4 regions of the Paenibacillus sp. FSL R10-2782 genome follow, and region 3 is predicted to be linked to each of the others. Evidence: riboswitches for the same ligand, from Rfam matches in the RefSeq annotation. Region 3 holds a riboswitch; each other region holds the start of a gene.

Region 1 (7,587 bases), 2.7 Mb from region 3:
GAGTTTCAACGCTTGCGCCGCATTCGGCAGTTGGGTACATCCTATCTTACGTTTCATGGAGCGGAGCATAGTCGTTTTTCGCATTCGCTAGGTGTGTACGAGATTACACGGCGTATTATTTCCCAATTTGAACGCGGCGAATTTTCCGATTGGCCGAAGGAAGAAGGTTTAGTCGCGCTGTGTGCGGCTTTGTTGCACGATGTGGGGCATGGTCCGTTTTCCCATTCCATTGAAGAAGCCTTTCATATGAACCACGAGGATTGGACATGCCGGATTGTATTGGGGAATACAGAGATTAATGCTGTGCTGCGGCAAGTCGATGAGGAGCTTCCGACGAAGGTGGCTGCGGTCATTGCCAAAACGTATGACAAGCCGATTGTCGTTAACCTGATCACAAGCCCATTGGATGCGGACCGTATGGATTATTTGCTGCGGGATGCTCACTCAACAGGCGTCAATTATGGCACCATTGATCTGGATCGTATTTTACGGCTACTGCGTCCTCATAATGGAAGAATTGTAGTGAAGGAGTCAGGGATGCATGCGGTGGAGGATTATCTAATGTCGCGCTATCAGATGTATTGGCAAATTTATTTTCATCCTGTGACGCGCAGCTCGGAAATTTTATTGCGTAAAATTTTCAAGCGGGCGAAGGAGCTGTTTAGGAACGGATATGAGTTTAGTTTTCTGCTGGAACCATTGCCGGATCTCTTTCGGGGAGAGCTTACGGTGGAACAATATTTGATGCTCGACGAGTCTTTGATTCAGACAGTATTCAGTCAATGGAAACGGGAAAAGGATGAGATTTTAAGTGATTTGAGCACCCGTTTTATGGATCGCAAGCTGTATAAATATGTAGAGATTGAAAATATGGATACAGATACCATTGACGACATTCGGACAGCGCTGAAGCAGGTTGGTTTGCATCCCGAATATGATCTGGAAATTGATTTTCCGACGGATCTTCCTTATGATGTGTTTCGTCAGGGTGGGTCGACGGATAACCAGATTTTACTCCTTGGACGTAAAGGAGAGGTGAGAGAAATTTCCGAAGTATCGGAAATTGTGCGCTCCATTAGCGGTATTCACCGAGGTAAATATCACATGTACTATCCCCAAAACAAATTGGATGGGGTAAAGGACAAGCTTCCTGCCGAAATAAGGAATTATTTTGTCAAACAATAGACAAATATATGCTAATAAAAGTAAAAAAGGAGACAAAAGCTTTGAATTTATTTGACACTCATACTCATTTGGATGCCCCGCAATTTGACGAAGATCGGGAAGAAGTAATAGCACGTGCTGTCGAAGCGGGAGTAACCCGCATGATTAATATCGGATTTAACCGTGAGACCATTCCGTCTACCATGAATTTGGTCGAAACGTATGATTTTATTTATGCGGCGATTGGATGGCACCCACAGGATGCGATTACGATGCAGGAGGGAGATCTGGAATGGATTGCATCGTTATGCAGTCATAAGAAAGTCGTGGCGATCGGGGAGATTGGTCTGGATTATTATTGGGACACATCACCCAAGGATGTACAGCATCGGGTGCTACGCAACCAGATTGGACTGGCTCGTGAGCTGAACATGCCAATTGTCATCCATAACCGGGATGCGCATGAAGATATTGTTAAGATTTTGCGTGAAGAAAAAGCGAGTGAGGTTGGCGGAGTCATGCATTCCTTTTCGGGAAGCTGGGAGACGGCTAAAATGGTGCTGGATATGGGCTTTCATCTCTCTTTTGGCGGGCCGATAACGTTCAAAAATGCCAAGCAGCCAAAGGAGGTACTCGCACAGGTGCCGCTGGACCGTCTGCTCATTGAAACGGACGCTCCCTATCTAACACCTCATCCGTTCCGCGGGAAGCGAAATGAGTCCGCACATGTGGGACTGGTCGCAGAGGCGGCTGCCCAAATCAAGGGGATTACGTTGGAGGAATTAGTGTCCATAACGACCCAAAATGCCTTGGAACGATTTGACATTAAGTGAAAAAGGGAAGAAATCAATCAAAATAAAGAGATAGACGAAGCTAATCATGAATTTGTTGCAGGAAACTCAAGAATATTACAATATTTTAACCGAATATTTTGAAAAATGTACTTGAAACCTGCTTTACAACATGCATAGAAACAGGATATCATCTTTTCAGTGAATTGTTGTTTGAGTGTAAACATCAACAGTTCATTTCATGAACCAGTCTCGCTGAGTCCCTTTTACAGGGAACGGGGGAACCGATATGGCTTACAGTACGTCCGGCGTATGGGCAAGAAGGGAACGTCTCTTCCGCCAGCCGGCTCGACCGAAATTCTTTTCCCGGATGGGATTGAACAGGTGGAGGGGCCGTATTTCGATTTCTTTCTGGGTCTTCGGGGTGAATGTGAAGGCAACCGCCATGAGCGGTTGACCCAAGCTAGGGCGTCTCTCTACGTCCGAACCCGACAGCTAACCCCGTAAGCGTAACAAGAGAGAAGCCATCTCGTGCATGATTTTTCCGCATATTCGCACATGCCGGAAGCCACGAAAGAGCTCTCTAAGTCTCTTTTCTGGCTTTTTTTGTTGTGAATAAAAGAAAATCTGTCATCATACTGTGATTAAACAGGGGAGGACAGCATGCCGCGAAGACGGGTACATGGTGCAGGACAGTCGCATTACGGGCTTGTCTTGTAGAAAATCTGTTATAGTCACGTCAATCTCAACTATGTCTTACTCCAGACGGCGGGCTATGTAAGGAGGACGGAGGAAATGGGCATTTTCCAAAAAGAGGAGACCCATGAGTCACGCTCATCCAGCATGTCTTACGTATTGCGTTGGAAGCAGGAAAATGTGCGCCAGGCTGCTTTGGTTGCTATTTTTCTAATCTCACTAACGATTATGATTTCAATTCTGGTGTACACTGAGTCTAAAAAACAGGTCTTTTTTGTCATCGACGGTAAGGCATCTGCGGTAGAAACTCGGCAATCCCAGCTCCAAGATTTGCTCAAAGAGCATTCGATTTCGCTTCAGCCGCATGATACGGTATCAATGCCGCTGAACGGAGCAGTACAGGATGGGGATCGCGTTGTCATCAAACGTGCCAATCAGGTCAAAGTATCCTTAGCCAATAAGACGAAAAAGTTGTACACAACAGAAAATACAGTAGAGGGCGCCATTCGCACCTCGGGCTATAAATTATCGTCAAATGATAAAGTTTATCCTGCTCTAGATGCTCCTGTTTCGTCTAACATGGACATAAAAATCGTCCGTGTGAAGAAACAGCAGGTCGAACAGAAGCAACAGGTACCTTATCAGGTCATCAAAACGGCCGATCCAAGTCTCTATAAAGGCGATAATCGGGTTATCCAAAGCGGTAAAAAAGGTGTTGTGGTCCAGCATGTTCAAAAGGTATACCATGACGGAAAATTGGTATCCAAGCAGCTGGTAAACAAGGAAGTCGCGCAGAATCGTGTGGATAAGGTGATTGCAGTAGGAACGAAGAAAAAGCCGGTCGTTCTGGCTGCTTCCGTTGGTCCTGAAGATGCCATTAAGTCTACACGGGTTAGTTCAGGCAATGCTGTCCGTAAAGCAGGTGTGAATTTTAATTACAGCAAAGTGTTACAAAACGTCTCCATGACGGCGTATTCGTCACAGGAGCCAGGTATCGGTACACGTACTGCATCCGGCTCACGTGTCACGGAAGGACGCACCATCGCTGTCGATCCGAATGTGATTCCAATCGGCTGGTGGGTGTATATTGAAGGGGTGGGCTTCCGCCGTGCGGAGGATACCGGTGGCGCGATTAAAGGCCACAAAATCGATGTGTATTATGAGAGTTTGAGTCAAGCCAATCAGTTTGGTCGGAAGCACGGTAAAACCGTCTACGTGATTGGACCCGAGAAGCCTGAAATGAACTAAAAACGTGTTGTATATGTTAAGGGCAATGCGATAGTATTAACATCATAGTTATACCATGCTAAGAAGAGGATATCCTCTTCTTATTTTGTTTTCAAAAGCAGGGAAAGATGAATATAGCTTACTGTGTAGCAGTGGAGGGAAACGCAAATGATCAAGGAAGTGATCGTGGTAGAGGGTCGGGATGATACGGTGGCTATTCGTCGTGCTGTCGAAGCGGATACGATAGAAACGGGCGGCTCAGCCATTAATAAAATGACGCTGCGCAAAATTGCGCTGGCGCAGGAGCGGCGGGGTGTCATTATTTTGACCGATCCCGATCATGCAGGGGAGCGTATCCGCAAAATTATCGCCTCCAAGGTGCCCGGCTGCAAGCAGGCCTTTATACCAGAGGCAGAAGCGACGCGCAAAGGGGATATTGGCGTGGAGAATGCCTCGCCTGAAGCGATCAGACATGCTCTCGCACGGGTGCATACGACGGTGGAAGGGGCCGATCCGCTAATCGATTGGGCGGACCTGATTGACGCCGGACTGATCACCCACCCGAATGCTGCTGCACGACGTATGGCTTTGGGTAATGTGCTGGGTATTGGTTACTGTAACGGTAAGCAGCTACATAAACGGCTCGCTGTGTTCCAGATCAGCCGTGAGGAGTTTGCCGGTGCGCTGGCACAAATTGAAAGTGAAGGAATGTGATATCCGTATGACAGGGATTCAAGATATAGCAACACCGCGGCGCACGAAGGAAATTATTCAGCGGCACGGGTTTTCGTTCAAAAAGAGTTTGGGACAAAATTTTTTGATTGATCAAAATATTCTGAACAAGATTGTGAATGCTGCGGGATTGGACGACACGAAGGGCGCCCTTGAGATCGGTCCGGGGATTGGCGCTTTGACCGAGAAGCTGGCGCAATCGGCCAAGGTAGTTACAGCTGTCGAGATTGACCAGCGACTTCTGCCTATTCTCGAAGAGGTGCTGGCCCCTTATGAGCATGTGAAGGTACGCCATGGGGATGTGCTGAAGCTGGATTTACGAGAGGTGTTTGCTTCGGATTTTGCCGAGGTCAGTAAAGTGAGCGTCGTCGCTAATCTGCCGTACTACGTCACTACACCGATTCTGATGAGGCTGCTGGAAGACAAGCTCCCTCTGGAGAATATTGTCGTCATGATCCAAAAGGAAGTGGCTGAGCGTATGGCTGCGTCTCCTGGGACGAAGGATTACGGCAGTTTGAGTATTGCAGTGCAATATTACAGCGAACCCGAATTGGTCTGCATCGTACCGAATACGGTATTTATCCCTCAGCCGAATGTAGAATCGGCGGTCATCCGTTTGCGTGTACGGGAAGTGCCTCCGGTAGAGGTGGTGGACGAGCAGCATTTCTTCGAAGTCGTACATGCTTCATTTGCCCAACGTCGCAAGACGATTTCGAATAACCTGAAAAGCCGCTTCTTTACCAAAGAGAACAGGGATACGCTGGAGCCGTTGCTGCTTCAGGCAGGCATAGAGCCTTCCCGTCGGGGCGAGACGCTGAGTATCGAGGAATTTGCGCGTCTGAGCGCTTTGTTGCTGGATGCTGGCATTTCCTGACCTGACGCACCAGCTACCGCTTAGCAGCAGTCAGGGTCAGGGGAGAGGCTATGTAGCACCGTTGTTGCTGGCATGCATAAGCTTCTGAGCATGGATAAGGAACCAAACTGTGCATTCACCCATACGATATGGGAGGGGTGATACAGTGTGATGATTTTAGGAGACTTGGTCGTTCGAAAATCGTACGGCGGAGATGTCACGTTTCGCGTTGAGGACATCCAGCGGGATAAAGCGATCATTAAAGGGACGGAATTTCGGCTGCTTGCCGATTCCCCTGTGAACGATCTGGTCAAGGTGCCTGCAGACCAGATTAGCGGGAAGACTCGGCAGGCCCATATTAAGGCGGATGAATCTCTCAATCTGTTGCAGCAGGCACGGCAGAAGCAAGCAGCCCGTAGTCAGGCGACTTTGATGGGGGAGTGGAGTGATCCGGTGGAGTCGACGTATTTTGAAATGCCCGGCAAGGTACTTCATCTGGATGGGGACCCCGGCTACTTGAAAAAATGTCTCAACTTATATGAGCAGCTTCGCGTTCCAGCAGAGGGACATCATGTTCACGAATCAGCTATGGCCGACACGTTGTATCGGCTGCTTCCCCGTATTCGCCCGGATATCGTAGTCATTACCGGACATGACGGGGTATTGAAGCAGCCCCAGCCTTATGATTTATATAGCCTGAAAAGCTATAAAAATTCACAAAATTTTGTGGCGGCGATCCAGGTAGCGAGACAATATGAACGTCATCTGGATTCATTGACGATTGTGGCGGGAGCGTGTCAGTCCCATTTTGAAGCGCTGCTGCGTGCAGGAGCGAACTTTGCCAGCTCACCAGGGCGTATCCTGATTCACGCGCTGGACCCGGTATATGTGGCTGCCAAGGCTGCTTTTACGTCGATCCGTGATACAGTCAACATGGGCGACTTGTTTCATCAGACAATCAGTGGCAGCCGTGGCGTAGGCGGTATCGAAACCCGGGGAAGCTATCGAATCGGTCTGCCAAAGCTGGAAAATTTGTCGACTCTGAAAGTAACGCCTTCCGCAATCTAAGGTTTGAACCTGTTGAATAGGATTTGTCTGGATAAAAAGCCTCTGGTTACAGGGGCTTTTTGGAATTTTAATACACATTATTCCTGTTCGCAAAAAATTAAATTGACAACTTATTTTTCGTGTTGATATAATATTTAGCTTGATTTGACATTGTCTCTAAAATTCGTTATAATGGACAAGGAAAGAGGTGGTCGTTAGGCAATGGCTAAAAATACGCTGTTGGAAATCAAACGCAGTCTCGACGCACATGTAGGGCAAAAAATTTTGCTGCGGGCTAACGGCGGACGCCGTAAGACCGTCGAACGAACTGGTGTCTTGGAAGAAACGTACCCTTCTGTTTTTATCGTCAAGCTGGATCAGGAGCAACAAACGTTCAAACGTGTCTCCTATAGCTATGCTGACATCCTTACCGAGTCGGTGGAAGTTACCGTATTTGATCCCGACTCCCATACAAGTGTCGAATATTTTGACACACCTTAATTGATTTTTGTAATCTATACCGGCTTTGCAGGTTTAACGGCGGCTTCGTCATTTCAAATGACGAGGCCGTTTTTGTATATTATGGGGCAGGATGAAGCATCGCGTCTTTGCGCATACTAAGGCGGGAATGATCTTCCTTATTCCACTGCCGAAGGAGGCGTATGCATGAGTCGGAGAAGACGAAGTGTCATGTCGGAAGAGCTTAAGTATGAGCTGGCTAAGGATCTTGGATTTTACGACACGGTTAAGGAAGAGGGCTGGGGAGGCATTAAAGCCAAGGATGCGGGGAATATGGTCAAGCGGGCCATTCAGCTTGCAGAGCAGGCAGCTTCCCGCAAATCGTAGCCATCGTAAGTGCTTCGGTAGTTCCGATGAAAAAGCGGGGATCTCCGGTTTATACTGGGTGATCTCCGCTTTTTTGAACCTCATGACTTGACACGCTGAGTCTGATATAATATGTTAAGCTGTCTTGAAGGGAAAAGTTGAAGGTGGGTGAACGCCTTGAAAATATACGAAAAAGCTCCGGCAAAAATCAATTTAATGCTTGATGTATTACGCAAACGGGATGATGGTTAT
Region 2 (7,587 bases), 2.8 Mb from region 3:
CATGGCACCGACATCAATTTTCGCCTCGCCGCGGTCAATAATGACCGGGGACATGCTGTTCAGGTCGATTGAACCTGCGCCGAAACCCTTATGTTTACTCTTGCCACTGACAATGTTCAGTGCAATCTGTTTTTTGCCGTCTGGCTGATTTTCGCTCATGCGTCACTAGGCCTCCATTTTCCGTCTTGACACTCATTCTACACTATAAATATTTTAACTAATAATCTCCCGAAAGCAAACATATACATGCTGTAGATGCTTGTCAACGGGAGGTATCCATTGTATGACCCCAGCACACACCAAAATCGTTTTATTGTCTACACTAGCCCTCGGTCTCCTCGCAGGGACGTTATGGTTTGCCTGGCAGCCTCAACCTGAGTCGGATCTGCAATCCTTGGGCAAACCGCCGTACGATTCCCAGTCAGAGTCTGCGCTTGCGCCAAACATGGGCAAGCCCCTGGGAGCAAACATCCTGCCTGACGTGCCCCAAAGTCCTCCACAGCCCGCTTCGGAAATTCTCAGCAAGCGTGTGGTGGAATACCACATTGACGTGTCCCTGGAAGAAGGGCAGGTTTTAAGGGGCACCGAGACGCTCACCTGGAAGCATCCGGGCACAAAAACCGTGAATGATCTGTATCTGCACCTGTACCCCAATGCCTTCTCTTCCATGGAAACCACCTTTATGAAGGAATCCGGGGGCAAGCTGCGCAGTGACACCATGCCCAAGAACGGCTTTGGCTCCATGACACTAACTGAACTTAAAACGGAAGACGGTTTATCCCTCATGCACCGGACACAGTATGTGCAGCCGGATGACGGTAACGTGAACGACCACTCGCTCATGAAGGTGCGTCTCCCCAAGCCGGTCCGAGGCGGTGAAAGCATTACATTATATATGAAGTTTGAGGTAAAGCTACCCGCCATCTTCGCACGTATGGGCGCAACAGATGATTTTGTCATGGCGGGTCAATGGTTTCCCAAACTTAGCGTCTATGAAACCGCAGGACAGCGTGGACGCGCCGAGGAAGGCTGGAATCTGCATCAGTATCATGGAAACTCCGAGTTTTACGCCGATTTCGGAATTTACAGTGTGCGTATTCGAGTGCCCGAAACATACATCGTGGCCGCAACTGGATTCCCTACCCGTGGAGCAATCCGGCAAAATGGGCAGAAAATATATCAATTCTATGCCGATGACGTGCACGACTTTGCATGGTCCGCTTCACCAAATTTTGTAGCTGTAGAAGAACCATTTTCCTCTGCTGAGGTACCGGGAGTCAAAGTCAAGCTATATCTCGACCCATCGCACAAGGAACTCCGGGGACGTTATATGAGCGCAGCCAAGGCCGCTCTTTCCTATTACAGCAAGTGGTACGGGCCTTATCCATATTCGACCCTGTCCATCGTTGTACCACCCAAAGCAGGCAGCGGCGCGGGCGGCATGGAGTATCCCACACTGATTACAGCCGCAGCCGCGGATAATCTGAATCCCGGCTACAATCTGGAGCGGACAGTTGTTCATGAGATTGGGCATCAATATTTCTATGGAATGGTTGCAAACAACGAATTTGAGGAACCATGGCTGGATGAAGGCTTTACCTCTTATGCAGAGGAACGACTCATGGAGCAAGAGTACGGACTGATCCCCAACTTGCCGTTACAGTCTGGACAGGTGTCTTCCCCACAGCCGTTAAACCGCGAGTCCTGGAAGTACGGCTCGGCTACTGAATATGCACAAAATGCCTATTCTCGGGGTAAACTGGTGCTGCGTGGCATTGAACGCCAGGTCGGCGCGAAAAAAATGGACCGAATTATGCGTACCTACGTCCAGACCTATCGATTCAAGCATCCAACCTCACAGGATTTTCAGCGTATCGTCGAAAGAGCCACCGGACGTTCGTGGAGCCATTATTTTGAACAATATGTATACGACGGCCAGATGGCGGACTTTTCGGTAGATCGCATTACGAACCGCCCGCTGACCAACGGATACGAAGCAATCATTACACTCAGCAAAAAAGGGGCCGATTATCCGAAGGTCCCTGTTCAAATTACCTTCAAGGACGGCACAACGCTATTCAAGGCATGGGACGGTATGGGCAAAAGCACCACCTATCGACTTAAAAGTGCATCCCCGGTCTCTCATGTGATTGTTGATCCACTGTACACGATTGCACTGGAGAACAAGCATATCAACAACAACCTGAAGGCCGAACTGGACGAGAAAACACAGACCCGTTGGAGCATAAGTGTAACCAAGCTGCTGGAGACAATGCTTGGAAGTCTGTCATGGTGAGGTGTCTATAGATGCGTATTGTTATAAAAGAAGGCTGGGCGCTTGTGCGCATACAATTTTATATTGTCATCATTCTGTTTCTGTATCGACTGCTATGGGGCGTTTTTCTCTATCGAGTGGTACAATCCGCCGTTACTCCCCTGCTGCTGCGCTACCCTGACCAGGGTCAAAACGAACTGGGAAAGACCTTGTTTTGGATGGAGAGCCATATTGCCCTGACGGACAACCGGGAGGTTCATATGTATCTGTGGATACTACTGGGGGCAACGGCGCTGCGTATACTGATTACCCCCTTCATCCGGGCGGGAATATACCAAAGTCTGCACACCCATGCAACCGAGCCGCAAAGTCTGTCTTTCTTCCGTGGAATGAAACGTCATGGTTTATCATCTATTATCTATTACATCATCGAGCTTGGGCTCCTGCTGCTCCCTGCTTTCTGGGTGGTGCCGAGGCTCTACCCTATCGTAGCCGGGGCGCTGCAATCTCCCGCCTATCTGCTGCATGTGCTGCCCTATGCCATCGGTTGGATCGCCTATGGCTGGTTCATCCGCCAGTGCATCCTGTACATGCAGTTAGGCACCGTAGGTGGTCACGCCATACTGCCGTCGCTGCTCGCCTTCTTTCGCCAAATCCTCCCGGCTATCGGTATTTCGCTTCTGCTCGGCGCAGGTGTGCTGCTTGTCCTTGGCCTATTCGGCACGGTGGCGATGATTTGGACTGGCATGCTGGCACTCATTCTCCAGCAAACGTATCATTTTGTTACCAGTCTGGTCAGGCTATGGCACATCAGTTCACAGTACCGCCTATGGCATACCGATATCTCCGGCAGAGGTTGAACCCCCACTCCGTTCCTCCTGAGCAATTTCTGGCTGTCGAAAGGCGACTATCTATATCCATTCCTATCCATGTAAACGGCACATAACTGAATACTCTTAACAAAATCTGTTCCCGCGATAAAGGGAGCAGATTTTTTTGTAACTTTTTGCGATGAAACATTTGCCAAAGCCAGCCGACTTTGTTACAATAATCGCAGTGAACTGATAGTAACAACTTTGTAATCTTTATTGTAACCTTTACCTTAAAGCATCGTTATCGTGAATACTGCTCTCCAAGGTGCACATCTTAAGTTAAGCCTAATTCCTGGCACCTAGGAAGCGGGGGAACCAGTTTGGGTGAATTGATCTCGCAACAGAGTGGTCATAGGGGAACCTTCTACCGAATCCTTAAGCTAACCTCGCAGGCATTGGAAGGGGTATATTTTTTTTGAAGAAGAAACTAACAATCGCAGTCATGGGTCTTGCCATTGCCTTTACATCTTTTACATTCGGTGGCGGCAGTGCATTTGCAGACTCCAAGATGGACCAGGTCATCCAAGATACCAAAGGAACGAGCTACAGAAGCGGAGGCACTACACTCGACGGATTCGATTGCTCCGGCTTCACAATGTATGTATATCAAAAACTGGGAATTAAACTGCCGCATCAATCCGGATCACAATTCAAAATGGGATCTTCCGTATCCCGCGATGAAATGAGACCTGGAGACCTGGTGTTCTTCAACACCACAGGTAGAGGCATTTCCCATGTAGGTATCTTCATGGGTGAAGGGAAATTTGCCCACTCCTCATCTTCACGTGGTGTAGTTGTTAGCTCACTGAACGAAAATTATTACGCTAACCGATATGTCGGTGCCAAAAGAATTATGAGCACAGATGCTTACCACGCTGTAGCTTCTGAAACTCCTGATGACGACAACGTAGAATAACTAACGAACAGCAAGCTAACCTGAGCCGCAATTTGATTCTGGCCGGAATCGAATTGCGGTTTTTTATGTCCGCGACATCAGAAACGTTATCTTTACTGACGAACTGACACCTCAAAAGGTTTCAGTTGTTGCGAACATCGTCGGTTTTACCGTCACGGCGGGGGGAGCATATGAGCAGTAAAGCCTTCTTATTGAATGTATACCCGACTTGGGTATGAAATAAACACGCTTGCCAATCCCCTGCAACTTGTCTACAATCTGTTGTTAATGGTTTAAGTACTTGTAAAAGGAGGACGGGAAGACATGCCTGCCTCAATATCTAACTACCGAATCGTGCCGATGGACGAGCAGCAGGCGGCTGCGATATGTGAGTGGCGCTATGATCCACCCTACAATATATACGGCTGGCTGCCTTGGGAACAAATGAAGGCGCTTGAGGTCGAATTTGGAAGCCCCTCGCTTCGCCAAGATCAATACGTAGCCGTATTGGACGACGAGAACATACTAACCGGATTTGCTCAATATTTCCCGATGATTGGCGTGACCCGGCTAGGTCTGGGAATGCATCCCGGATTGTGTGGACATGGCAGAGGCGCCGAATTTGTCCGTGCCATTGCCGAGGAAGCCAGACGACGCAATCCTGAGAATGAAATTGATCTGGAGGTGCTGACCTGGAATGGGCGCGCCATCCGTGCTTACAAGGCAGCCGGATTTGAGCTTACCGATACCTATGAACGTCAGACTCCCGATGGCAAGAAGGCGTTTCATTGTATGGTATATCATCCCGACCACCAGCCTCGTGTTCTATGATAAAAGCGCCTTCGGCATACAACAGCATTGTTGTATATCGAAGGCGCTTTTATCATACGGCAGGCTACGATTAGCTCAATGACTGCTACGCATTTTCTCAAAAGCTTCATTATATTGTTGGGCTTCCTTAATATCCACGGCCATAATGCCACCGTCATCCCAGGAGGTTAAACGCAGGGTCACGGTCTTATAATCAATCGTAATAAATGGATGATGATTAAATGCTTCCGATATAGCAGCAACTTCATCCACGAATGCAATCCCTTTCATAAAACTGGAAAAATTATATTTCCGGACAATCCATCGTCCTTCCTCCAGTTCCCAGCCCTCCAGCTTCTCCAGATGTGCTTCAATCTCTCCTTGTGTAAAAGGCATGATACGACTCCTCCCTGTTTGTACGGAAGCCTTTCAGCCGCTTTGAATGCGACCAAAACTACGATATATTGGTGTCCATATTACCACGGCCCCGTTGATAAATCCATAAAACGGCCTGTTCAAATCAAAGGTACCGACGTCAACTCCTCATCTCCAATGAGCACATAGATACGGTGCCGCCCCGGTTCATAGATAACAACGCCGCTGCCCACAGCGATAACAGGCTCTGTACCCAGCGCATAAAACAGATCTTCAGCCAGTGCTTCATTGACTTCCTGACGCCCTGCCGGGTCCAGCCTGTCCCAATCTTCTGCTTCCATTTCGAAAAATTCATAGCTATCTGGAATGCGTCCCACAGCCTCTGTCAAATCGTTCAAAATTTGTTCATACTCCCGTCCGTGCTTCACTCCCATGCCATTTCCTCCAATTCTTCCGCCATTCATTACATAATCACCTTATTATACCGGAAATTCGTACTTAACAAAAAAGAGAGTTTTGTCGATAAATACTATAATCCGTCTTGTAATGACGTGCCTGGGGCAAGGACGACCCCGGCGGCATGAAAGGATTCAAAATCTATTCTCATGGATGAGGTGTATCATGCAAATTTCAACCATTATTGGACTTGTACTCGGGATTGTGTCATTGGTCGTCGGGATGATTCTCAAAGGTGCGCCAGTGATCAACTTGGTCAACAACCCCGCTGCTTACATGATTATTTTTGTCGGAACGGCAGCAAGTATTTTTATGGCCTTCCCGATGGAAGAAATCAAACGGATTCCAAAACTGTTCAAGGTTATTTTTACGGAACAAAAGCTTTTGGACCGTAAAGAGCTCATCGGCACATTTACCGAATGGGCATCCATTACCCGTCGCGAAGGTCTGCTTGCGCTGGAATCCAAGGTAGAGGAGATCGACGATCCCTTTATGCGTGGTGGTATGCGTATGATTATTGATGGTAATGATCAGGAATTCGTGCGGGATGTTCTAATGGAGGACATTAACGCCACCGAGGATCGACACCGCTCCGGTGCACTGATCTTCTCTCAGGCTGGTATGTACGCTCCAACGCTCGGGGTACTCGGTGCCGTCGTAGGTCTGATTGCCGCTCTGGCCGATCTTAGTGACATGGCCAAGCTGTCTCATGCCATCGCGGCAGCCTTTATTGCGACGTTGCTTGGTATTTTTACAGGTTATGTCCTGTGGCATCCAATGTCCAATAAGCTGAAACGACTATCCAAAAAAGAAGTAGAGCTTAAATTGATGATGGTCGAAGGCCTGCTGTCGATTCAATCAGGTATATCCACCATTGCGATCAGCCAAAAACTGACGATATTCCTGACTCCAACCGAACGGGCTACCCTGACCGAGAAGGATGGGGATTCCGGTGAGTAAAAAAAGACATGAACCGCACGAGGAGCATGCCGACGAAAGCTGGCTGTTGCCATATTCCGACTTGATGACCCTTCTGCTAGCTCTTTTCATCGTCTTATTCGGGATGAGCGCGCTCGACGCCAAAAAATTTGAAACTATGGCTCAATCCATGAGTGCGGCCTTTAGTGGCGGCACAGGCATACTGGATCACTCTGCTGCCAATCCATCGCCACAATCCGCAGATATGGGCAAAAATAAAGAACAGGTAACACAACCTATAAAATCGAAGGCAACTTCTACGGCTGAACTGCAAAAGCAACTCGCCCAGCGGGAAGAAGAGGACTTGAAAAAGCTCAAAAAGCAAATGGATCAGTATATTGAAAATAATGGGCTGACTCCGCTGCTCAATACAAAACTGAACCAATCCCAGCTCATGATAACTATTAGTGATAACGCCTTGTTTTCATCGGGTGAGGCCGAAGTAAAGCCGGAAGCGAGAAAGCTGGCCAAGTCCATCTCCAGCATGCTCCAGCAGTTTCCTGGCTATGATGTTATCGTATCGGGTCATACGGATAATGTCCCTATTTCCAATAGCCAGTTTCCATCCAACTTTGATTTGAGTGCCAAACGATCTCTGAATTTCTTGCGCATTTTGCTACTCAACCCGCAGCTTGATCCAACCAAATTTGTATCCATCGGTTATGGTGAGTATCGTCCCCTAGCAAGCAATCAGGATGGTCAAGGACGCTCCAAAAACCGCCGTGTCGAAATTTCCGTACTACGTAAATATCAGAACGGCACACAAGTTATCAGTCCTACCTCAAGCTCGAATGAAGGTTGATTATGCATATGTTATATAGACAAAGGCACCGCCGCATTTTTTATGCAGCTGGTGCCTTTTCATTGTGCTATTCCACTCTGCCTCTTATCCTATCCATTGCCCTGCCATCTATCAGCCATGAGAA
Region 3 (7,587 bases):
CAGCTTCGGACCCAACGTGTGAATGCTGTAGTGATTGAAGACACTGTCGCTAAAGGATACACATTGGATGGCACTGTAACACTCGCCAAGGCGGTGCCTGAGGATGAGGGAGCAGAAACAGCTGTAGGTATTCGTAAAGGAAATGCTGAACTGCTGGCATCTGTAAATAAAACGTTGGCTCGTCTGAAAGCAGACGGGTCTATTGAAAAGTTTTCCACGGAAGCGAGTGCGCTCTCTGCGGATCGACAGGTTTCATCCAACAACATCGTGGATATATTTTGGAAATATCGCAGCTTTTACGCTACGGGTATCGGCTACACGTTGTTGTTGTCTGCGCTCGGGGTACTGTTCGGATTTATCATTGGTCTGATCATCTCTCTGCTGCGGATGAGTGGTGTACGTATCATTGAATGGTTGGGTACAGCCTACGTAGAGGTACTTCGTGGTACACCTATGCTGGTACAGCTTATGATCATCCATTATGGAGTTGCTTTGACGCTGGGCGTCAATTTTACGCCACTTCAGTCCGGTATTATTACGTTATCTCTGAATAGCTCGGCATATCTGGCTGAAATTTTCCGTGCAGGTATCCAGGCAGTGGACCGTGGTCAGATGGAAGCGGCCCGTTCACTCGGTATGGGACGAGGCAAAGCTATGCGTCACGTCATTTTACCGCAAGCGTTCAAGTCTGTACTGCCTGCGATCGGCAATGAGTTTATTACGATTATTAAAGAGTCCTCCATCATTTCTACCATCGGTATGGTGGATATTATGTATCAGGCCCAAGTCATTAAGAACATCACCTACGAAGGATTAAGTCCGTTCGTCATCGCGGCTGCTATTTATTTTGTAATGACATTCAGCTTGTCGAAGCTGTTGGGTTTATGGGAAAGGAAGTTGAGAGCCAGTGATCACCGTTAAACAACTGCGTAAATCGTTCGGCAAAAATGAAATTTTAAAAGGCATTGATATAGATATTGCAAAAGGCGAGGTTGTTGTCGTCATTGGCCCGAGTGGTTCGGGGAAAAGTACATTTTTACGTTGTATGAATCTGCTGGAGCAGCCGACCGATGGGGAGATTTTGTTTGAGGGCGAGCCGATTACAGCCCGTGGTCATAATATTAATGCGACTCGTGAGAAAATGGGGATGGTGTTCCAGCATTTCAATCTGTTCCCGCACAAAACGGTGCTGCAAAATCTGACGCTTGCGCCAACTCAGGTTAGAGGCCAGTCAGCAAAGGAAGCGGAGAAAATTGCGCTGGAGCTGCTGCGTACCGTTGGGCTTGAAGACAAAAAGGACACCTATCCCAATCAGCTTTCCGGCGGACAGAAGCAGCGGATTGCGATTGCACGCGCCTTGGCGATGCAGCCGCATGTGATGCTCTTCGATGAGCCGACTTCTGCTTTGGACCCTGAAATGGTCGGGGAGGTGCTGGACGTGATGAAGAAGCTGGCTGAGGGTGGCATGACGATGGTCATCGTGACACATGAAATGGGCTTTGCCCGCGAGGTAGGAGACCGCATTATCTTTATGGATAACGGTCAAATTGTGGAGCAAGGTACACCGGAGCAGGTTTTTGGCACTCCAAGCCATGATCGTACCCGGGATTTTCTTGCCAAGGTTTTGTAAGAAATGAGCTTGTAAAGGCTATGAAGCAAGCCCTCCGCGGTGGAAGTTTGACGGGAGGGCTTTTTTCTTTTTTTGTCATCCTCGTTCAGATTTTTGTAACTGATTTCGATTTCATGATGACAAAATTGTAACAGATGTAGTATGATATTCGGGGTTCCCAACATTTTCATGCAGATAAGGTTACAAAATTGTGATATTATGCAGTGAGCCAAAACTTACCGGGGCAGCAGACAGCTACATTTAGACGCTGAATGCGGGACCCAAAACCATGGGAAGTGCGGGGGACGTAACAACGGCAGTAACTTCTGATCCGTCTTCATACGAATGGATGGAAGGTGCCTAGGGGTGAATTGCACAAGCATAGGGCTTCTCCTGAGTCCGAATCCGACAGCTAACTTCGCAGGCATAACAGAGGAGGTACATATCTTTTGAAACATCTTAAACGTATTGGAAAAACAATGAAATTTGCGGTGCTGGCAGCAGCCATTGCAGGATTGGCGCAGACAGCCGGGGTAGCCGACGCCGCTTCGCTTCATACCGCCAAGGAAGGTGATACCTTCTTTTTACTTGCTCAACGTTACGGGGTATCTGTAGAGAATCTGCAAAAGGAGAACCCAGATCTTGCTGCCAGCAATATATATGCAGGAGTACAAATTAAGGTGCCGGACGAGAACAAGGTAAAGGCTGCTTCGGATTCAAAGCCTCAGCTTCTTTCAGATAAAGCGCCGGCAGGTGACGGTCAACAAGTTGAAGCATGGGGCAAAACATTTAACTACAGCAAAGTAGTTGACGTGAAGGCTACAGCGTATTCCGCAGCAACCAGTGAAAATGGAAAATGGGGAGCGGTGGATTATTTCGGAAATCCGCTTAAGCTTGGTACGATTGCGGTTGACCCAAACGTAATTCCGTTGGGTACGAAAGTGTTGGTTACAGGCTATTCCCACCCGGGTTTGCCGGATCATTCTTTTGTAGCCGTAGCACGCGATAAGGGTAGCGCCATTACGGGGAAACGGATAGATATTTTCATTCCAGGCAGCCCATCTTTTGTGAGTGACTTTGGTTTTCAGAATGTGAAGCTGTACGTCATTGATAAATAGGCTGTATAAGCAAATGAATTAAGTTTACATAATATATATTATGTAAACTATAATCTGTGATCTATAATCAAATAACTTAATCGCAGGTTCAGGATTCATATATGGGTTTTGTCGATTAAAAAAGGGCTGTCTTGACGAGCAGAATGCATCTGCTGGTAAGACAGCCCTTTTAATGTTATTTCCGCTCCGAGGTATGAAGTAGCCGTGGAACCGTGACAAATTTGTAGCCCTTGGCTTTCAGCGACTGAATGAGACCCGGCAGGGATTGAACAGTGCCTTTCAGATTGGAACTTTGACCTCCACCTGCATGCATTAAAATGATGGAGCCTGGTCCGGTAGCCGGGATCACATTACGCTGAATTTGTGTTTTACTGAGTCCCTTCCAATCGAGGGAGTCTACGTTCCAATTCACAATCATGTAGCCGTGACGACGCGCCCACTGGATCTGAGGCTCCGTAATTTCACCATAGGGTGGGCGGATCAGCTTGGGGCGAAAGCCAACGGTGGCCTCCAAAATATGTTCTGTTTTCTTAATCTGGTTGCGAAAGCGTTCCGGTGAAGCTTTCCTAAAATCCGGATGAGTATAGGAATGGTTGCCTAAGGCATGGCCTTCACGTACGATACGGCGAATCATGCCAGGGTGTTTTTCCGCACGGTGACCGACGATAAAGAAGGTTGCTTTAATCCCATTCGCTTGCAAAATGTCCAGAACCTGCGGCGTATACCGGGAATCGGGCACGTCATCAAAAGTCAGGGCAATTTGCTGAGTATGCGGACCGCACATTTTGAAAATATCCGCATGTTTTTTTCGAAGCATGGCTAATGTGGGAGTGGCTCGTTCTCTGCTCTTATGTGCTGAAGAAACAACAGCCGCTTCCTTGGGATGGGGCGTTCCGATATCGGGAGGCGCATCCGCGTGAACGGGAAAACTCGAAAATGCTAGTAACAGTGCCATGATTGGCAATAATCCCCTGTACGGCATATGTATCCCCCCTTTCCGTGCAGTGGTACCTTCTGTTGCTTTCATTTATTATGCACCTGACATATTGAAATTATGCTGCTAAACAGGTTAGACTATTGAGTGATTGAGTGGAAATGCCCTGTGGCAACGGATGTAAGTGAAGATCACGAAGCTAAAGGCACATATTCTATTAATCCTGACCGAAAACAGCAGCATTTTCGCAACTTTTAGCCTTTTAATGGATTCGGTATCCAGTGATAGCTGGTGTATAATGGGGTTGCAATTCATATTGTACAGAGATGGAATTAAAGGAAGGATGGATAAAAGTGACCGACTTGTTTACTCCTTATCAATTAAAGGGACTTTCTTTAAAAAATCGGATTGTAATGCCCCCGATGTGCCAATATAGTGTGGAGGCCAAAGATGGAAAGCCAAATGATTGGCATCATGTCCATTACGTTAGTCGGGCAGTAGGTGGTACCGGACTGATTATTGTGGAAATGACGGGGGTCCACCCGGATGGACGCATTACAGATCATGATCTGGGCATTTGGAGTGACGAGCATATTCCTGCATACCGTAAAATAGTGGAGGAAGTCCACAAATACGGTGCCAAAATCGGAATTCAATTAGGTCATGCCGGACGCAAGGCTGAAGATGCTGACTTGCCTGTTGCACCGTCTTCGATTGCTTTTAGCGAACGTTTCAAGGAGCCGCATGCTTTGACGACAGCCGAAGCCAGGGAGCTGGTACAGGCGTATAAGGAAGGCGCGCGCCGCGCGGTGGAAGCTGGTTTTGATACAGTAGAAATCCATGGCGCTCACGGTTATTTGATCCATCAATTTCATTCCCCTTTAACGAACACTAGAGAAGATGAATATGGACAGGATCTATCGCTGTTCGGTGTTGAAGTGATTCAGGCTGTTAAAGAGGTGCTTCCGCCTGATATGCCTGTGATGATGCGGATATCCGCCAAAGAGTATGTTGAAAACGGATATAATGTGGAATACATAGCGGGCATAGGGGAACGATATCGTGATGCAGGTGTGGATATTTTTCACATCTCCTCTGGTGGCGAGGGGCCAATTGGTTCTAATGGCGGTCCATCTGCGCGTGCGGGTTATCAGGTGGATTTGGCACGTGATATACGTGAAAAGCTGAATGTGCCTGTAATTGCTGTTGGTCTGCTGGACGATTATGAGGATGCCCGGCGGGTGATTCAGCAAAAAGAAGCCGATCTGGTAGCGATAGGACGCGCCATGCTGCGCGATCCGTATTGGGCGCTGCATGCATCGCGGGAGCTAAAAGTACAAGCGGATATCCCGGAGCCTTACCTGCGTGGTTTTTAGAATGCACTTTTATTTGGATCATATTTTTTGAAACTCAATTTGCAAAGCTTGCGTAAACATGTGTACAGAGCTTAAAATTTAAGCATTCAACACTAGGAGGAACTTCACATGTCTATTTTCAAACGTTTAAGAGATCTTACGATGTCCAATATCAACTCCATTATTGACAAGGCCGAAGATCCAGTTAAAATGACGGATCAATACATTCGTGATATGCAAGAAGACCTGGAGGATGCAGAGAAGGCAGTAGCCGCTCAGATTGCTATTGAGAAGAGATTCAAACAGCAATACGAAGAGCAGGCTGCTTTGGTGAAAAAACGTGAGGAGCAGGCCCATACGGCAGCAAAAGCACAAAACGTGGATCTGGCTCGCCGTGCGTTGGAAGAAAAGAAATCTGCTGAGCAAAAAATGACCGAGTTCAAGGCAGGCTACGAGCAGAACAAAGCCGCAGCCGATAACCTGCGCGGTAAGCTGGATGAAATGCGCAGACAGCTGACAGAAATGAAGAACAAGCGTGAAACACTGGTTGCCCGTTATAATGCAGCTAAAGCGCAAACGGAAATTAACAAAGCGATGAACGGTTTTAGCTCTGATACGGCAACTGCCGGGCTGAAGCGTATGGAAGAAAAAATGCTGCAAGCGGAAGCGCGTGCTGAAGCAAGCAACGAAATGTCCTCTAAGGAAAGATCGTTGGATGAGGAATTCAAGGAGCTTGATAAGAAAAGCGCTGTGGACGAAGAGCTTGCCGCTTTGTTGAAGCAATACGACAATAAATAAGGTTATAAGCATGGGCGCCTGCGTGGCTGCTAAGGAAGCGAAGGGGAACCGTTTTCTCCTTCGCTTTTCCCTGCCCGGAGGCGTAAATCAATAAATGAAGGTCAAGAAGATGTGGAGGATGGTATGAAATGCATTTTTTGGAAACGATGAAAGCGATGCTTGTATGGACTGGCGCGGGTGCCGTTTTGTTGTTCGTATTGATGTACATTGATTCTTTATTTACGAAGTATAAGGATTTTGCAGAAGTGAAAGCGGGTAATATGGCTGTAACGGTCCGGTTAATTATGAAGCTGTTTGCACAGGGGTATATTTTGTCAAGCTCCATTGCTACAGCTAACAATTTGCTGGAGGCGCTTGTGTATTCGGTGATCGCCTTTGTCATTCTTTTTGTTTTGGAAGTTGTCGTACGTCTGTTGCTTCGGTACTGGGCACAGCTTGATCTGGATAAAGGCACGCAGGAAGGCAAAATTGGCTTTGGTCTGTTTTCAGGTACGCTGCATCTGGTCGGCGCTTTGATCATTGCGGCATGTTTCTAGGCTAAAGAAGGGCAGGGGGAAACATTATGGGTGTATGGAAACGAATTTCGAATCTGTTTGCCAAGCCGGAGCCGCCAAAAGCTGAAAAGAGTATGCTTCATTTAAACCCCGGCGATATCTGTGAAGTGTCGCTTGTCACATATGAAGTGGTAGGCCGAGTACATAACCGCGCTCGGAATGCCGTTGTTCTAACGCTTCAGGATGGTAATCAAGTCAGCTACCTTCACATTGAGGAACGGGAAACGTTGCAATTTGGACTGTATCAGGCGATTGACGGCAGGCTGGACAATCCGGAGGAAGTGCCAACGATTCTGGAACTGGATGACACAACATATCATTTGGAAGAGCAGTATTTTGGGCATGTTACGGTTATGGGCCGTGCTCCTTTTCGACAGGGTGGAGAGCAGCATGTTTGGCAGTATCAGTCGGATGATTACCATCTGCTGCGTGTAGAGTGGCAGGACGGCCGCTTTATGCTATATGAAGGAGAAGAAGTAATTACCGGAGACGTCAAGGTTATTCGGGCAAGCTAGGAGAGGGTGACACATGGGCAAACGCACCTGCCAGTATGCATTAAAGGTCATTGTGGCGCTGAGCTTGTTCGTATCCGTGCTAAGCGGCTGCGGTGCGCCAAATGTGAAAGATACGTACCCGCTGGAATCGGTCAGTGGTAGCGGCAACTCGACCTCGTACGTGTACCGGGCCGCAGGCAAAACGGTTCCAGAAGTAGCGGAGGAACTGAAAGAACAGCGTGAGCCGGAACAAATCTCGCCTCAGAGCAATGAGCGGATGTTTCTGGTATACAGCGATGAATGGTATCATTTGCAGCAAGATCCAGCCAAGAAGGAAGACACATTAATTGAAATCGACAGCAAAAAGTATGTGGAGCAAAATTACAGTTCCAGCTTTCTAAAAGGATACTTAACGGCAACCGTACTGGATGCTCTGTTTGATTCGTTGCGCGGATCAGGCTCTTACCGGGGATATTCAAGCAGAGATGTATATCGGCCTTCTCAAGGCCAGTACCGTGCACCTACGGTGCAGGAGAAGAAAGCCATCCCACCAATTACGGTGGAGCGGAAGGGTTCCGTTACCCGTAGGGGTAAGGGGTCTGATTCCAGTGTTGGTTCCAGCGGAAGTCTGTTCGACAGAGGCTCCAGCAGCAGTTCACCGAGCAGGGGCTCGATTTCACGTGACCGGGGCAGCAGCGGCGGTTCCAGCATTTTTGATTCGCCGC
Region 4 (7,587 bases), 1.4 Mb from region 3:
GCCCTCCACCGCTGTGAAGTTGGTCACCAAATGCTCTACAAAAAATAGAGCCAGCGGAATGACACCAAGAAGCGAGTGTAGCTTTCTGGAATAAAATCCTTTCATCTAGGTAATGCTCCCTTCTCCCAAAAATAGCGTTTTCAATAGTAATATAACATATAATATGACATTTCCCGACAGGAAATGTCCAGCAAGATGTTTCTTAAAAGAGAAAACAAAAGTGTGAACATCTTGTGTCGCTTTCATGTTACTCCTTTTCGGCTTATAATGGAATTGCAATATACGTATTAATTGTTATGTCTTTTTTGCATATAGAGAGGAAGTGAATGATTTGTTTGAGGAATTGAACGCTTTTGCCGTCATTGTCGAGCAATCCAGTCTGAATAAAGCCTCCAAGCTGCTTAATCTCTCCCAGCCCGCCCTGTCCCGCAAAATCGCCAAGCTGGAGGAAGAGCTGGGTGTGAACCTGTTTGATCGACGGGGCAAACGACTCGAAATTACATCAACAGGCCGATTTGTATATACCTTCGCGCTGGAGCAACGGCAACGGCAGCTCCGCTTTTTGCAAAAGCTGTCACAGCACAAAAACGAAGCCCAGAGCATGCTTACGCTGGGTGCGAGTCTGACGACACTCCAAACAACGCTGCCTACTCTCGTCGAAGCCTTCATGAGCAAGCATCCCCAAACCGAGCTGAAGCTACTCACAGGCAAAACCCATGAGATCGTCGCTTTTGTGCGCGACAAAAAAGCAGACGCCGGTATTGTCGGGTCTGCCATTCATGAGGCCGGCCTGCGCTGCATTCCCCTGTTTGACGATCATTTGGAGCTAGTCGTTCCGATCGGTCATGAATTAACGATGAAGACGGAAACAGCCTCGATGAAAGATTTGCAAGGGCTGCCAATGATTATTTTTTCCAAGGGAACCTGGTATCGCAGTCTTACGGATGACCTGTTCCAGCGCAGCGGGATCATGCCGGATATTCGTATGGAAATCGACTCGTTCGAGGCGATTGTGCGCCTCCTGCCGACCTGCAAGGCTTCGGCATTGCTGCCCAAATCCTACTTGCGCAACGAGTTGCTGCGGGATAATGGGCTAACCCCGCTGTACTTGCCTGATTTGAAAGAGACACGGCGAACCACCTCCCTTATCTACTCGGAGACGACCGATCTGGGACCGACAGCACGGCGCTGGATCAGCGAGACACGTGCATCGTTTGCCGGCTATCGTATGGTGTAGCAGGGTTAGCCTTCTTCATTAACGTTAACGACCTCGTCCTCAAAGCGGCCGATATTATCATTGGAGCCGATGATGACCATAATATCGTCTGCTTTTAGCCGATCCATCGCTGTTGGTGCAATCAGAATACCGTTCGCCGTATGAAGCGCCACAATGCTGCAACCAAAGCGGGTACGGGCATTCAGCTCAGATAGCGTTTTGCCATGCAGGCATGCAGGAACATTGAGTTCCACAATGCTGTATTCCTTGGACAGCTCCAAATAATCAAGCAAATTAGGTGTAACCAGTTGATGCGCGACTCGTATCCCCATATCTCGCTCGGGATAAATGACCCGGTCCACACCGAGCTTTTCCAACGCTCGTCCGTGCAGCACAGAAATCGCTTTCGCAACGACTTTGCTCACACCCAGCTCCTTTAGCAAAATGGCAGCCAGAATGCTGACCTGAATATCAGCACCAATCGCAACAATGCCGCAATCGAAATTACGGATGCCCAATGATCGCAGCGAATCCTCATCTGTAGCATCTGCCACGACGGTATGCGTCAACAGCTCACTCATACTGTCCACAACATCCTCATTCCGGTCGATGCCTAGCACCTCGCACCCCATATCTACCAATTGCAAAGCCAGGCTTGAGCCAAATCGTCCCAAACCAATAACTACAAACTGCTGCGTTTTCATATCTACTCTAGAACTCCCTTATCCTATAATCATTTTGCCTTCCGGATGACGATATAATTCCTTACCCTTTTTGGGTCCTAGCGCATACGCCAGTGTAAGTGGGCCGAGTCTACCTGCAAACATCGTCAGGGTAATGACCAGCTTGCCTATAAACGTCAAATCAGGTGTAAGTCCCATCGACAATCCCACCGTCCCAAATGCAGACACCGCCTCGAACAATATCATTAGAAAATGATGATCCTCGGTTGCTGACAAAATCATCGTCACGCCAATCACAAACAGCAACCCCAGCAGTGTAATGGTCAAAGCCTTGTAAATTCGCCCCTGCGCAAGCCGGTATTTGAACAGTACAATATCCTCTCGACCTCGCAGCATCGAAATCACGGCTCCAATGAGCAGCGCAAACGTTGTCGTCTTAATCCCGCCTCCAGTAGAGCCAGGAGAAGCACCGATAAACATCAATATAATGATGAAAAACTGCGTAGCCTGTCGCAAGCCAGCGATATCTAACGTATTGGCACCTGCGGTGCGCGGTGTTACGGACTGGAATAAAGATCCCAGCAGTTTTCCACCCCAATCCAGCGAGCCCAGTGTCTTCGGATTGGTAAACTCGAATACAAAGATGACAAGCGTGCCGACTACGATCAGGGTAGCCGTCATACTGAGTACCACCTTGGTATGCAAGGAAAGTCTCCCACGCTTGCGGTATTCTACCAGGTCCGACATAACCACAAAGCCGATGCCACCCGAAATAATCAGAAACATAGCTGTAAAATTAACAATAGGATCATACACATAACCTGTCAGGCTGCGAAAGTGACCGAATAAATCAAAGCCCGCATTGTTAAACATGGAAATGGCATGCCAGATTCCAAAATAAATCGCCCTGCCTACGGGCATATCAAAGGACCAGCGAATCGCGAATATCGTGGCGCACACGCCCTCAATGATTAGGGAGTACAGCAACACCCTGCGGATCAATCCGACAATTCCCTCAACAGAGGTCTGGTTCATCGCTTCCTGCAAAATCAGGCGCTCCCGCAAGGAAATGCGGCGCTTGAATACCAGCGCAATCAAAGTAGCCATCGTCATAAAGCCGAGACCGCCAATCTGAATCAGCGCAGCGATAACCACCTGACCAAAGGTGGTAAAGAAGGTACCGGTATCCTTAACGACAAGACCTGTAACACAGGTTGCGGAGGCGGCTGTAAACAAAGCATCTATAAATGCAAGCGGCTTCCCCGTTGTATTGGAAATCGGCAGCATTAACAACAAGCTGCCTATAAGAATGATAATGGCAAAACCCGCAACGAATATCTGCGGTGGAGAAAGCCGAAGCCATCTTGCATTGGGATTCATCTATTTATCACTGCTCCTACTTGGTGAATTATGAGCATGGAGACGCTCCGGGTGCAGATTGTTCTTATGATTGCTGTTACCCCCGGATTTTTTTCTGATTTTTAAGCCCTTTTAATGGTTAAAATCCGGTGGTAGCTTATGCTTACGATGCGAGCTTTCCTATGGAAAGCTTTCAGGCAACCGCTTCGCTTCTTCAGAACCATTCTGCCCCCTCCGCTACTGCCAGCTCATAAAATCACCAATCTCTTTTCAGTTTCTTTAGTCCGTTTCTTTTAGAGAAAACAGCGATCGGAAGATCAAATGGATCGCGAAGCGGGCTTAACTCAGCTACGTTTTAATAACACAAAAAAAGACACCGGAAATCCGAGTGCCTGACTTGGTTCCTGTTCACAGCCTACGAGGTTAGCTGACGGATTCGGGCTGCACAGTATGCCCTATTCACACTTCCGGTCCGGGACCGGCTGTAAAATTCACCCCAGTAACATGGTTCCCCCGTTTTCCTATGGAAATTCGGCTCAATTGTATATCGTTAACTATATATTTCATATGCATTGTCTCAACAGATTATAATCCTTCTATATACAGAGCACAAAACCGATTTCGCCGAAATAACGTTAAATTAGCGGTAATTGGAGAATACGCCGCCTTTAATCGCAACTTATCTAATTTTATTGAAACTTTAAACTGCTTTCACTCCATTTTCATGAATATCGTAGGTCTGTTGGCGGGAACCTGTGCAGTATGATATCTTTAATGGATGTTCTTATTTACAGATTAAGGAGGAAACTCATGAATCCTATCGGGAAACCGGTCGTGCTCACGGCCAACTTCAAAAGATTAGGCTTGCTGGGCGGGATTGGCCTGATTTGCTTTTTTGTCTTTCAATTGCTTATTCCCTCGTTTAGTAATCCGAATCCGGAAGCACTGACGAATGCCAAGGTCATCAGCAAGCAGGAAGCAGTCATGCACGCACTGGACTTCGCCCGCTCCGAGCTGGGCTATACCGAATTACGGTCTAAGGAGCCTCTGGTGACCTATCAGGCCGAGACGGATTTGTACGGTTATTTATCCAGAGAAAAGCTGCTTCAACAGTATGATCGTATTTGGAAAAAAAGGTATCCCTACGAAACCTTCCGTGTCGATTTGCAGGAACCATCTTCCAAAAGCAAACTGCAAATTCATGTAGATTTGTCCACTGGCAAAGTCGTTAGCTTTAAACGAATGACCTCCAGCACCAGTTACACACAAGCTGATATTTCTACGGATGAGCAAGCACGTAGCAGGCTTGTACGTGCAGCCGAGGGAGACATGACGCTGGAAGCGAAGGAGCAGGCAGCGACAGCCTGGGTAAAACGCTTTGGCTTTAAGCCGTCGGACTTGAAGCTCGCGACAACCGCAGGCGAGGGTGGATTGAAGTATACCGTGGACGATAAGAAAATCGGTTCCTCGGTGCTTACACTGGCCTTTACTTTTGAAGACGGGGATGTTCGCTCGTTTACACAAAGCTTTTCGGCCCCATCGTCCTATACGGATTATGTCAAAAAACAAACGTACTGGGCAAACTGGATGACCTACGCGGGTTATGCCTTATTAAGCTTGGTTTTGGGCATACTTGCCATCGTATACGCCTCACTCACACGACGCCACACTTCCTTTGTACGTGGCATTGTGCTGTCCATTGTATATTTTGCTGCCAGTATGGCAGGGACATTTAACATGCTGCCTATACTGCAAGCAGAAGCAGGTGGTCAGGGAGCACTTATATTTCTTATGATTTTGCAAGTCGTGGTTTCCTTCGTAATGGCTGTAGCAATCTACTTCTCCTTGGTCGGCGGTGACGGGCTGATGAGCAAGGTTGGACTGAATGCATGGCCACGCGCCAAAGAGCCGGGCTACGGACTGTATGTGCTTCGCAGTATGTATGTGGGCTACTTGTGGGCCTTTATTTTACTCGGTGTACAATCCATTTTGTTCTTTGTGCTGGAGCGTACGCTTCATACGTTCTCCACAACAGATGCCACACAATCTCCTTACAATATGGCCTATCCATGGTTACTGCCGATTATGGCATGGATGGCAGGCATTGGAGAGGAAGCCGTATACCGTCTGTTTGGTATCCCGATGGTGAAAAAGATGGTGAGAAATACTTTTGTTGCCTGTCTGATTACCACGCTGATTTGGGCACTCGGGCACACACTGTATCCGATCTATCCGGTCATTTCCAGACCGATTGAGCTGACCTTCCTTGGATTGCTGTTCAGTTTTGTGTTTCTGCGCTACGGCTTTATTGCCGCCATGTTCAGCCACGTTATTTTTGACAGCATTCTGATGGGACTGAGTGTGATGACGCTAGGAGATAGCGTGAACCTGTTCGCAGGTATATTCTGGATCGTGCTCCCTGCCGTTGTGGCCTATATCATGTACTGGTTTAGTCCAAAGAAACCAAATCGAGTCATGTTTGAGCCCATAAAAAAAGAAGAGCCGTATTCTACGACTCCTCCTCCCGAAGGGCAGCTATAATCTGACGCGCAAGCTTATCACCGATAGAGAGAGGCCGGAAGTCTTCGACGCTGGCCTCTCTTATTTTTTTAAGTGAGCCAAAATGCTTAAGCAGCAGCTTACGCCGCTTCTCGCCAATTCCCGGAATCGAGTCCAAACGAGAGGTTACCATGGATTTGCCCCGTTGTTCACGATGGAATGTAATGGCGAATCGGTGAACCTCGTCCTGAATCCGTTGCAGCAGGTAAAATTCTTCACTGTTGCGGGCCAGTGTCACGGCCTCGGGAGAATCCCCCACCAGTAGTTGAGAGGTTCTATGCTTGGCATCCTTCACCAGACCACATACAGGAATGAACAAACCCAGTTCATTCTCCAGCACATCCACAGCGGCCTTAATCTGTCCGCGTCCACCATCGACGACGATCAAATTCGGGCGCTCCAGATTTTCCTTGAGCACACGCTCATATCGACGCCGAATGACCTCACGCATCGTTTCATAATCATCAGGCCCCTGTACCGAACGGATTTTATATTTACGGTATTCCTTCTTGGCAGGCTTGCCATCAATGAACACAATCATGGCCGATACCGGATCAGAACCCTGTATGTTGGAGTTATCAAACGCCTCGACCCGGTGCAGGCTATCCAGCCCAATCGCACGCCCCAAATTGCTTGCAGCCTTGGATGTCCGTTCCTCGTCCCGTTCAATCAGCTTAAACTTCTCATCCAAAGCGACCCGTGCATTTTCCGTAGCCATCCCTGTCATTTGCTTTTTCAATCCACGTTGAGGCACCAGCACCTTTACATCCAGCCATTCAGCCAGAGCGTGAGCTGCCGTAGCTGGTTCCTCCAGCCCACCTGACAGTTGGGTTTCTGTGTTGTCTCGGTCCAATGCTTCTCCATAAGAAACACGCTCCTCTGCCACTAGCAGTGTATCAGCGAGACGCTCGAACGAATGTTCTGCATTTTGCACATCCGGCACTGTACCTGCTTCTTGCGCAGCATCGTTACTGGTCTGTCTGGTTCCCTCGGTTGTTGCAGTGTGAGGAGCAGCTTCCGCCTCAGCCGATTGACCGACATCCCCCGGTTCCTCCTGCTTCATCAGCTTCGGTGTATCCGGCAGCAATATTTCCTGCGGCACCGCCGGGTTATCACTATAATATTGCGTTACATAGGACATAAAATCGCTGTAAGCCTCTCCGTAAAAAGGAAACGTAGACATATGCCTCTCGATCATTTTACCTTTACGAACATATAGAATCTGCACACACATCCAGCCCTTATCCACCGAAAATCCGAATACATCGCGGTCCTTCGCATCGGCTGTCGTGATTTTCTGCTTTTCCATCATCGCGTCAATGCTGATAATCTGGTCGCGCAGCTCCTTGGCACGCTCAAAGTACAGTTCCTCTGCGGCCTCCTGCATTTTATGTTGAAGATCTTTTTTAATTTCCTCATGCCCACCACTCAAAAAAGAACCAATCTCCTGACCAATCTGGTCATACGTTTCCTGCTCAACCTCTTTCACACAAGGCCCCAGGCATTGATGCATATGATAATAAAGGCACACTTCCTTCGGCATCACACCGCACTTGCGTAACGGGTACATGCGGTCCAGCAGCTTCTTCGTCTGATGTGCCGCGTAGGAATTAGGATAAGGGCCAAAATATTTTGCTTTATCTTTCAGAACGCGCCGGGTCACCTCCAGCTTGGGGTGCTCCTCGTTCGTAATTTTCAAATACGGAAAGGTTTTGTCATCCTTCAATAGCACGTTATAACGCGGCTGGTACTTCTTAATCAGGTTGCACT

Evidence for each region. A riboswitch is a leader RNA that binds a small molecule or an ion and turns the genes downstream of it on or off. The one in region 3 is predicted to bind cyclic di-AMP.
Region 1: linked by a shared signal. The riboswitch ahead of NST83_RS00140 (G5 domain-containing protein) and the one ahead of NST83_RS13105 (3D domain-containing protein) in region 3 are both predicted to bind cyclic di-AMP.
Region 2: linked by a shared signal. The riboswitch ahead of NST83_RS00540 (C40 family peptidase) and the one ahead of NST83_RS13105 (3D domain-containing protein) in region 3 are both predicted to bind cyclic di-AMP.
Region 4: linked by a shared signal. The riboswitch ahead of NST83_RS19450 (TrkH family potassium uptake protein) and the one ahead of NST83_RS13105 (3D domain-containing protein) in region 3 are both predicted to bind cyclic di-AMP.

Annotation. Positions count from the first base shown of each region.
Region 1 covers NZ_CP151951.1:27,762-35,348, forward strand. Annotated here, with positions in the region: gene NST83_RS00130 (HD domain-containing protein) at 1-1,185, shown strand, start outside; gene NST83_RS00135 (TatD family hydrolase) at 1,227-1,997, shown strand; cyclic di-AMP (ydaO/yuaA leader) riboswitch at 2,199-2,481, shown strand; gene NST83_RS00140 (G5 domain-containing protein) at 2,751-3,899, shown strand; gene rnmV (ribonuclease M5) at 4,047-4,592, shown strand; gene rsmA (16S rRNA (adenine(1518)-N(6)/adenine(1519)-N(6))-dimethyltransferase RsmA) at 4,600-5,484, shown strand; gene yabG (sporulation peptidase YabG) at 5,635-6,531, shown strand; gene NST83_RS00160 (Veg family protein) at 6,733-7,011, shown strand; gene NST83_RS00165 (small, acid-soluble spore protein, alpha/beta type) at 7,177-7,356, shown strand; gene ispE (4-(cytidine 5'-diphospho)-2-C-methyl-D-erythritol kinase) at 7,513-7,587, shown strand, end outside.
Region 2 covers NZ_CP151951.1:132,461-140,047, reverse strand. Annotated here, with positions in the region: gene NST83_RS00555 (YwhD family protein) at 1-159, opposite strand, end outside; gene NST83_RS00550 (M1 family metallopeptidase) at 284-2,296, shown strand; gene NST83_RS00545 (hypothetical protein) at 2,308-3,135, shown strand; cyclic di-AMP (ydaO/yuaA leader) riboswitch at 3,420-3,557, shown strand; gene NST83_RS00540 (C40 family peptidase) at 3,563-4,063, shown strand; gene NST83_RS00535 (GNAT family N-acetyltransferase) at 4,367-4,873, shown strand; gene NST83_RS00530 (4a-hydroxytetrahydrobiopterin dehydratase) at 4,949-5,248, opposite strand; gene NST83_RS00525 (hypothetical protein) at 5,368-5,661, opposite strand; gene motA (flagellar motor stator protein MotA) at 5,849-6,643, shown strand; gene NST83_RS00515 (flagellar motor protein MotB) at 6,636-7,463, shown strand.
Region 3 covers NZ_CP151951.1:2,899,001-2,906,587, reverse strand. Annotated here, with positions in the region: gene NST83_RS13115 (ABC transporter substrate-binding protein/permease) at 1-921, shown strand, start outside; gene NST83_RS13110 (amino acid ABC transporter ATP-binding protein) at 908-1,630, shown strand; cyclic di-AMP (ydaO/yuaA leader) riboswitch at 1,879-2,051, shown strand; gene NST83_RS13105 (3D domain-containing protein) at 2,059-2,727, shown strand; gene NST83_RS13100 (polysaccharide deacetylase family protein) at 2,903-3,709, opposite strand; gene NST83_RS13095 (NADH:flavin oxidoreductase/NADH oxidase) at 4,015-5,037, shown strand; gene NST83_RS13090 (PspA/IM30 family protein) at 5,146-5,814, shown strand; gene NST83_RS13085 (DUF350 domain-containing protein) at 5,943-6,350, shown strand; gene NST83_RS13080 (DUF4178 domain-containing protein) at 6,377-6,883, shown strand; gene NST83_RS13075 (DUF4247 domain-containing protein) at 6,897-7,587, shown strand, end outside.
Region 4 covers NZ_CP151951.1:4,292,935-4,300,521, forward strand. Annotated here, with positions in the region: gene NST83_RS19435 (succinate dehydrogenase cytochrome b558 subunit) at 1-105, opposite strand, end outside; gene NST83_RS19440 (LysR family transcriptional regulator) at 332-1,237, shown strand; gene NST83_RS19445 (TrkA family potassium uptake protein) at 1,243-1,920, opposite strand; gene NST83_RS19450 (TrkH family potassium uptake protein) at 1,939-3,279, opposite strand; cyclic di-AMP (ydaO/yuaA leader) riboswitch at 3,656-3,805, opposite strand; gene NST83_RS19455 (type II CAAX endopeptidase family protein) at 4,069-5,799, shown strand; gene uvrC (excinuclease ABC subunit UvrC) at 5,768-7,587, opposite strand, start outside.